2 regions of the Pseudomonas sp. LF020 genome follow, and region 2 is predicted to be linked to the other one. Evidence: predicted binding sites of a transcription regulator. Region 2 holds the regulator's gene; the other holds the start of a gene.
The links. Region 2 encodes sigma-54, which starts transcription at its own class of promoters, with help from an activator protein. Its sites were predicted from a motif close to ANTGGCATNNANNTTGCTNT; they were not measured.
Positions count from the first base shown of each region.

Region 1: a site for sigma-54 is predicted at 2,264-2,283, ahead of flgB (flagellar basal body rod protein FlgB). Genes of this name have one in related genera too.

Region 1 is NZ_JBRFIX010000001.1:640,892-645,103, reverse strand. It holds gene flgE (flagellar hook protein FlgE) at 1-597, opposite strand, end outside; gene flgD (flagellar hook assembly protein FlgD) at 628-1,353, opposite strand; gene flgC (flagellar basal body rod protein FlgC) at 1,369-1,812, opposite strand; gene flgB (flagellar basal body rod protein FlgB) at 1,816-2,223, opposite strand; gene cheR (protein-glutamate O-methyltransferase CheR) at 2,595-3,422, opposite strand; gene ACU680_RS03005 (chemotaxis protein CheV) at 3,469-4,212, opposite strand, start outside.
Region 2 is NZ_JBRFIX010000003.1:436,672-440,883, reverse strand. It holds gene rapZ (RNase adapter RapZ) at 1-525, opposite strand, end outside; gene ptsN (PTS IIA-like nitrogen regulatory protein PtsN) at 528-992, opposite strand; gene hpf (ribosome hibernation-promoting factor, HPF/YfiA family) at 1,004-1,312, opposite strand; gene ACU680_RS09750 (RNA polymerase factor sigma-54) at 1,386-2,879, opposite strand; gene lptB (LPS export ABC transporter ATP-binding protein) at 3,067-3,792, opposite strand; gene lptA (lipopolysaccharide transport periplasmic protein LptA) at 3,792-4,212, opposite strand, start outside.

The DNA.
Region 1 (4,212 bases), on a different contig from region 2:
CTGAGAGTCATAGATAGGCGTGCTGAAGGACTTGGTGTAGGTTTCGAGTTTCGCCGGGTCGAACTTGCCTGCTGCCACTGTATCGTCGATCACTGGTGCCGACGAGTTCAGGTTGATGGACGAAGTCACCAGCGAAGTCGATTTCGGCGCCAGGTTCGAAGTGTCGATCTTCAGGTCGGTCAACACGCCGTTGATGATCTTGCCGTTGGCATCCACACCATAACCTTGCAGGCGCGAGGTGTAGTCGGTGTTGGTGATGAAGCCGTTGTTATCGACCTTGAACGTACCGGCACGGGTGTAGGTGATCGCGCCGTTGTTGCTCATGGTGAAGAAACCGGAACCGTTGATGCCCATGTCCAACACGTTGCCGGTGTTGTTAATGTCACCCTGGGTGAACTGCTGGGAGACGTTGGCCAGGCGCACACCGTTGCCGATGACCTTGCTGCCGCTGCCCAGGCGAGTGGCCGAGTAGACGTCTTCGAATTCTGCACGGGACGATTTGAAACCGGCGGTCGCGACGTTGGCGATGTTGTTGCCGGTCACGTCCAGTTGTTTGTTGGCTGCATAGAGACCGCTAAGGCCGATATTGAAAGACATATTCCACTCCTTTGTGCCGGTTAGTCGGCTCTATATACCAATGGTTTGTACTTTGGACAGGGCAACGGTGCCCTTGCCGGACAGGTTGAGCATCAGCTCGCCACCGGTCTGGCTGATCGTGACACTGGTGACCGTCGCTGGCAGGTAGGTCGCCAGGTCGGTGGAGGTGCCATTGATCGATGCGTTGGCCTTGACGGTATAAGTGCCGGCCTTGACCAGATTGCCGTCCTTGTCCTTGCCGTCCCAGGTGAAGCTCGCGTTGCCGGCTGCGCGACTGCCCAGGTCGATGGTGCGAATCGCCGTACCGCTGCTGTCGGTGATGGTGACCGTGCCGCCGGCAATCGACGACGGAACGGTGACCGAACCGGTCATGCCTTTGCTCGGGTCGTCCATCTGAACGCTGTTGGTCTGCACGATCACGTTGCGACCGACCAGCGACGACGCCTGCAAGGCTTGCGAGGAGTTGTAGTTGCCGGCCAGCGAACTGACGGTGCTGTTGAGGGTGGTAATGCCCTCAAGGCTGCTGAACTGCGCCAACTGCGCCACGAAGGCACTGTTGTCCTGCGGGTCGAGCGGATTCTGGTTCTTCAACTGGGTAACCAGCAGTTGCAGGAACGCGTCCTTGCCCAGGGCCTGGCCGCCGGTGGAGCTGTTCGTGGCCGAAGCAATGCCATCGGCGGTCGAACTGGTCTTTTTCGACGAGTTCGCCAGGATGTCATTCATGCTCAGGCTGCTGGTGGTATCGGTAACGCTCATGGCAGTCGCCCCTTATTACTGACCGAGGGTCAGTACCTTCTGCATCATGGTTTTGGCGGTATTCATCATTTCGGCGTTGGTCTGGAACGACCGGCTCGCGGAAATCATGTCAGCCATTTCTTCCACCACGTTGACGTTCGGGTAGTAGACATAGCCCTTGGCATCAGCGGCCGGATGGTTCGGCTCGTAGCGCGCTTCGAGGTTGCTCTGGTCTTCGACCACGCCGAGTACCTGCACACCCTGCCCTGCGGCGTCCTGGCTCTGGAACAGCGAGTTGCTGCCGGTGTTCTGGCCGCCCTGGAACATGGTGGCGAACACCGGGTGACGGGCGCGGTAAGTCTGATCGATGCTCGACGAAACGGTTTCGGCGTTGGCGATGTTCGAAGCCACGGTGTTCAGACGCGTGGTTTGTGCGCTCATGCCGCTGCCGGCAATGTTGAAAACGCTGGACAGGGACATGGATTACTCTCCGCGCAGGGCTGACACCAGCCCTTTGAATTTGCTGTTGAGCAGGGTGAAGCTGGCCTGGAAGCCGACTGCGTTTTCCGCGTAGTTCGACTGCTCAAGCTGAGCGTCCACGGTGTTCTGGTCGATCGAAGGCTGCATCGGCGTGCGATACATCAGCGACTCGTCGCCATTGCCCAGGCCTTCAGCTTCGATGTGACGGCTGTTGGTCATGTTCAGGGCAATGGTGCCGTTGGCGTTCTTCTGGGTCTGTGCTTCAAGCACTTTGGAGAAGTCCAGATCCCGAGCCTTGTAATTCGGGGTATCGGCGTTGGCGATGTTGTTGGCCAACACTTCAGCGCGCTGGGCGCGGAAGCCCAATGCCTTTTCGTGAATGCCGAGCGCTTTATCGAAGCTGATGCTCATGTCGGGAACCTTCGGGTGACCGGTTTTTCGTACCTGAGCTTTAGCAAGGCGCGTGCCAAACAGAATAACCCCCGTAAACCGGGGCTTTGCGGGGCATCGGCAAAGCGGCAATGCCAGAAAAGCGGCAACCGGTTTCCGCCGAATGCCGCTTTTCTGCCGCTTGACTGCCTTCTATCAGCCAACACTGAAACCCTGTGGGAGCGGGCTTGCCCGCGATGGCGGTATGTCTGGTTAATCTACATCGACTGACACGACGCTATCGCGGGCAAGCCCGCTCCCACAGGGATTTGTGGTGTCAGGGAGAAATTCATCGGGCACAAAAAAACGGCAGGCCTTTGCGGGCCTGCCGTTTTTTGCTGTTGCCGGTGCAATCACTTCGCCTGGTAGATGATCCCCGGGCTGCACTGGACCATCTGGTAATGATCCGGCAAACCGTTCAGCGCTTCGGAAGCGCCAAGGAACAGATACCCGCCCGGCTTCAGCGTGCTGTGAATGCGCAACAGGATGTCTTTCTTCACCTCGGCGGAGAAGTAGATCAGCACGTTGCGGCAGAACACGATGTCGAACTTGCCCAGACTCGCGTAGCTGTCGAGCAGGTTAAACGAACGGAATTCCACCCGGTTCTTGATCGGCGCCTTGATCACCCAGCGCCCCGGCCCTTTCGGGTCGAAGTAGCGCTGCAGACGATCGGCGGACAAACCGCGACCGATCGCCAGGCTGTCGTACTCGCCGGTCTTGCAGTTGGTCAGCATGCTGCCGGACAAGTCCGTGGCAACAATCTGCACGCCCATCTTCAACTGACCGAGGTTGCTGCGCTCGAACTCATCGATCGACATCGACAGCGAATACGGTTCCTGACCCGACGAGCACGCCGCCGACCAGATCCGCAGACGCTGGTTGGGACTGGCCTTGATCGCCTCGGGCAGCACCTTGTTCTTCAAGACTTCAAACGGATAGGTGTCACGAAACCACAGGGTTTCGTTGGTCGTCATGGCATCGACCACCTGCTCGCGCAAACCGCTGCGCGGCTGGGTCTGGATGCGCTGCACCAGCTCACCCAGGGACTTGATGCCTTGCTGCTCCATCAGTTTGTTGAGACGGCTCGAGACCAGGTACTGCTTGTTTTCACCGAGCAAAATGCCACAGGCTTTTTCCAGGAAGACCCGGAATTGTTCGAAATCCAAATTACCCGTAGACAATGATGCCGCCTCTTAAATCGTGTTGACCGCCAGGGACAAAAGGTCCCTAGCTGATATCTGCTGCTTTGATCCGGTCGACTACCCGGGATGCCAGGTCATCAGGACGGAATTTGGCCAGGAAGTCATCGGCACCGACTTTCTTGACCATCGCCTGATTGAATACCCCCGACAACGAAGTATGCAGGATGATATGAAGCTTTTGCATGCGCGGGTCGCTGCGGATCTCCGCCGTCAGGGTGTACCCGTCCATCTCCGGCATCTCGATGTCGGAAATCATCATCAGGAACTCTTCTTCCGGCTTCTTGCCCTCATCGACCAGCTTGCGCAGGTAATCCAGTGCCTGCTTGCCGTCGTTCAGCGCCACCACCTCGACCCCGACCGTCTGCAGGCAACGCGTGACCTGCTTGCGCGCCACCGACGAGTCATCGACCGTCAGCACCCGCAGCGACAACGCCTTGCTCTGGGTCTCGACATCCACCACGCCGACCGAAATCGCTTCCGGCGTCGGCGCGACTTCCGCCAGCACCTTCTCGACATCGATGATTTCGACTAACTGATTGTCGACCCGAGTCACAGCGGTCAGGTAGTGATCGCGACCCGTGCCCTTGGGCGGCGGATGGATCTCTTCCCAGTTCATGTTGACGATGCGCTCCACCGAGCGGACCAGGAAACCCTGGGTCTTGGTGTTGTACTCCGTGATGATCACGAACGGACTGTTCTTGTCTTTCAACGCCCCGGAACCGGTCGCCATTGCCAGATCAAGGATCGGAATGGTCGCCCCCCGGATATT
Region 2 (4,212 bases):
CTTGAAACCGAACGATTCAACCAGAAATGCCGTCCCCGGCTCCGGCTGGTTCAGCAGGCGCAGTTTGATGGTATCGCGCAACTGGTACAGATTCAGATTGGTGGTGTTGACCTTGAGATCGGCCAGGTCGGCAATCGGGCCGAGCAGGGCGGTTTCATCTTCGATCGCTTCGGCCAGTGAGCGGTTGGCGGTGCTCAGCGGGTGGCGACGGCGGGTTTCCGAGAAGCGTTTGAGCAAGGTTTCTTCGTCGGCATCCAGATACAGCACATCACACTGGATGTGTCGGGCGCGGACTTCTTCGAGCAACTCGGGGAAGCGTGACAAATGACTCGGCAGGTTTCGCGCATCGATCGACACAGCCACCAACGGCTGAGCCAGCTCGGTATGAATCAGGGCGCGTTCGGCGAGTTCCGGCAGCAGACCGGCCGGCAGGTTGTCGATGCAGTAGTAGCCGTTGTCCTCAAGAACATTCAGGGCGGTACTTTTACCCGAGCCGGAGCGGCCGCTGACGATGATCAAACGCATGATTAGTGACCGTTCTGCTCGCTCAGGACGACCTGATACAAGGCTTCATTGCTCGGTGCGCTACGCAGTTTTTCGCGCACTTCCTTGCGGTCGAGCATGCTGGCGATCTGGCGCAGTAATTCCAGATGAGCATCGGTGGCCGCTTCCGGGACCAGCAAGACAAACAGCAGGTCAACCGGTGCGCCGTCGATTGCATCGAAATCGATGGGCGCTTCAAGGTGCATCAACGCGCTGATAGGCGCTTCGCAGCCTTTGAGACGACAGTGGGGGATGGCGATGCCGTTGCCGAAACCGGTGGAACCGAGTTTCTCACGGGCGATCAGCGCTTCGAAGACATCTTGCATCTCCAGATCCGGCACTTCGCGGGCGATCAGGTTGGCAATCTGTTCGAGGGCTTTCTTTTTACTGCCGCCCGGCACGTTCACCAGGGAACGGCCGGGGGTCAGGATACTTTCAAGTCGGATCATGGGGGTGGGGGTTATCGACCGGTAGCGCCCTGAAGCAGGCTCTGGGTCTTTTCCTTATGCTTTTTGAGTTGTTTATCAAGCTTGTCGGTCAGCGCGTCGATCGCTGCGTACATGTCGGTATGTTCCGCGTTTGCGACGACCTCATTGCCGGGAATATGCAGCGTGGCTTCGATTTTCTGCTTCAGCTTTTCGACGCACATCGTGACTTGCACGTTGGTGATCTTGTCGAAATGTCCCTCAAGCCTCTTGAGCTTCTGCTCAACGTATTCACGGAGAGGTTGGGTAACTTCCAGTTGGTGTCCACTGATGTTGACTTGCATACAGCTTCTCCTTCGTTGCCAGTGCATAAAGCGGCAGGCCGAACAGCCTGCCACTGGAACGCTGTAACGTGGCTTACATCAACCGCTTGCGTTCGCTCGAAGGCGCGATCCCTAGGGATTCACGGTACTTGGCGACGGTGCGGCGAGCCACCTGAATGCCTTGTGCCTCCAGTAAACCAGCGATCTTGCTGTCACTCAACGGCTTTTTCTGATTTTCCGCTGCAACCAGTTTTTTGATGATCGCGCGGATCGCCGTGGACGAGCATTCACCGCCTTCGGAGGTGCTTACATGGCTGGAGAAAAAGTATTTCAGTTCATAAATGCCCCGTGGGGTATGCATGAATTTCTGTGTGGTGACCCGGGAAATCGTCGATTCGTGCATGCCTACCGCTTCGGCGATGTCGTGCAGGACCAACGGCTTCATGGCTTCGTCGCCGTACTCCAGGAAACCGCGCTGATGCTCGACGATCTGGGTGGCCACTTTCATCAGGGTTTCGTTGCGGCTCTGCAGGCTCTTGATGAACCAGCGTGCTTCTTGCAACTGGTTGCGCATGAAGGTGTTGTCGGCGCTGGTGTCGGCGCGACGGACGAAACCGGCGTACTGCGCGTTGACCCGCAAACGGGGCACCGACTCCTGATTCAATTCGACCAGCCAGCGCTCGTTGTCCTTGCGCACAATGACGTCGGGCACCACGTACTCGGCTTCGGTCGATTCGATCTGTGAGCCCGGGCGTGGATTGAGGCTTTGCACCAGTTCGATGACCTGACGCAGCTCGTCTTCCTTGAGCTTCATGCGCCGCATCAACTGGCTGTAGTCACGACTGCCGAGCAGATCGATGTAATCGCTGACCAGACGTTTGGCTTCGTTGAGCCACGGGGTCTTGGCCGGGAGCTGACGCAGTTGCAGCAACAGGCATTCGCCGAGGTTGCGCGCGCCGATGCCGGCGGGTTCGAACTGTTGAATGCGGTGCAGAACGGCCTCGATCTCGTCCAGCTCGATGTCGAGCTCCGGATCAAAGGCGTCGAGGATTTCTTCGAGGGTTTCGTCGAGGTAGCCCTGATTGTTGATGCAATCGATCAGGGTCACGGCGATCAGGCGGTCGGTGTCGGACATCGGCGCCAGGTTCAATTGCCACAGCAAATGGCTTTGCAGGCTTTCGCCGGCGGAGGTGCGGGTGGTGAAGTCCCACTCGTCGTCATCGCTGCTGGGCAGACTGCTGGCGCTGGTCTGGTAGACGTCTTCCCAGGCGGTATCAACGGGCAGTTCGTTAGGAATGCGCTCGTTCCATTCGCCATCTTCCAGGTTGTCCACCGTCGGGGCGGTTTCCTGATAGGAGGGTTCCTGAATGTCGGTGTTGGTTTTTTGTTCGACGTTGTCGGCCAAAGGATCGGTATTGTCGAAGTCGTCGCCTTCTTCCTGGCGTTCGAGCATCGGATTGGATTCCAGGGCCTCCTGGATTTCCTGTTGCAGGTCCAGGGTCGACAATTGGAGCAGGCGGATGGCCTGTTGCAGCTGCGGTGTCATCGTCAGCTGCTGGCCCATTCTCAAGACTAGCGATGGTTTCATGGCAGGGGCTTAACACCTTATTCGCCGGCGCGCATGCGCCATCCACTACAGGGCGCCGGAGCGCCAAACTTAAGCAAATTATATGCCTGAAACTGTCGTGTTTGCCTAGAGCGCTGTAACAATTAAAGCGTATTAAATCCTGCTTGAATCGATACAGCGCCCGGGCGGCTCACCGGGCACTATTCGCTTAGAGGCGGAACTCGTGGCCCAGGTACACTTCCTTCACCAGATCGTTGGCAAGGATGGTCGCCGCATCGCCTTCGGCGATCAGTTGACCGTCGTTGACGATGTAGGCGGTTTCGCAGATATCCAGGGTCTCACGCACGTTGTGGTCGGTGATCAGTACACCGATGCCCTTGGCCTTGAGGTGGTGGATGATCTGCTTGATGTCGCCAACCGAAATCGGGTCGACACCGGCGAACGGTTCGTCGAGCAGGATGAATTTCGGTGCGGTCGCCAGGGCGCGGGCGATTTCCACCCGGCGGCGTTCACCACCGGACAGGCTCATGCCGAGGTTGTCGCGGATGTGGCTGATGTGGAACTCCTGCAGCAGGCTTTCCAGTTCCTTGCGACGACCGGCCTTGTCGAGTTCCGTGCGGGTTTCGAGGATGGCCATGATGTTATCGGCCACCGACAGTTTGCGGAAGATCGATGCTTCTTGCGGCAGATAGCCGATACCGGCCTTGGCACGACCGTGCATCGGCTGATGGCTGACGTCCAGATCATCGATCAGCACGCGACCCTGATCGGCCTGCACCAGGCCGACGATCATGTAGAAGCAGGTGGTCTTGCCGGCGCCGTTCGGGCCGAGCAGGCCAACGATCTGGCCACTGTCGATCGACAGGCTGACGTCGCGCACAACCTGGCGGCTTTTATAGGCCTTGGCCAGGTGTTGGGCTTTCAGAGTTGCCATTACTGGGTCTTCTCGTCGGTTTTCTTCTTCGGCTGGATCACCATGTCGATGCGCGGACGCGCTTCGGTGACTTTGCTACCGGTAGCGCGACCGGCACTGGCCAGCTTCTTCACTGTGTCATAGACGATTTTCTCGCCCTGAGTGGTGTTGTTGTCCTTGTCGACAACCTTGGCCTTGTCGATCAGCACGACGCGGTTTTGCGCGGCGTGGTACTGGATCGTCACGCCCCAGCCTTGTACCGGCTTTTTGTCGCCCTGAGTCTGCAACTGCTCGAAGTAGGCAAGGTTGCCCACCGAGGTCACCACGTCGATATCACCGGTCGGGGTACGGGTGATGGTCACCGTATTGCCCTTAACGATCATCGAACCCTGGGTGATGATCACGTCACCTTTATAGGTGGCGATGCCATTCTTGTCGTCC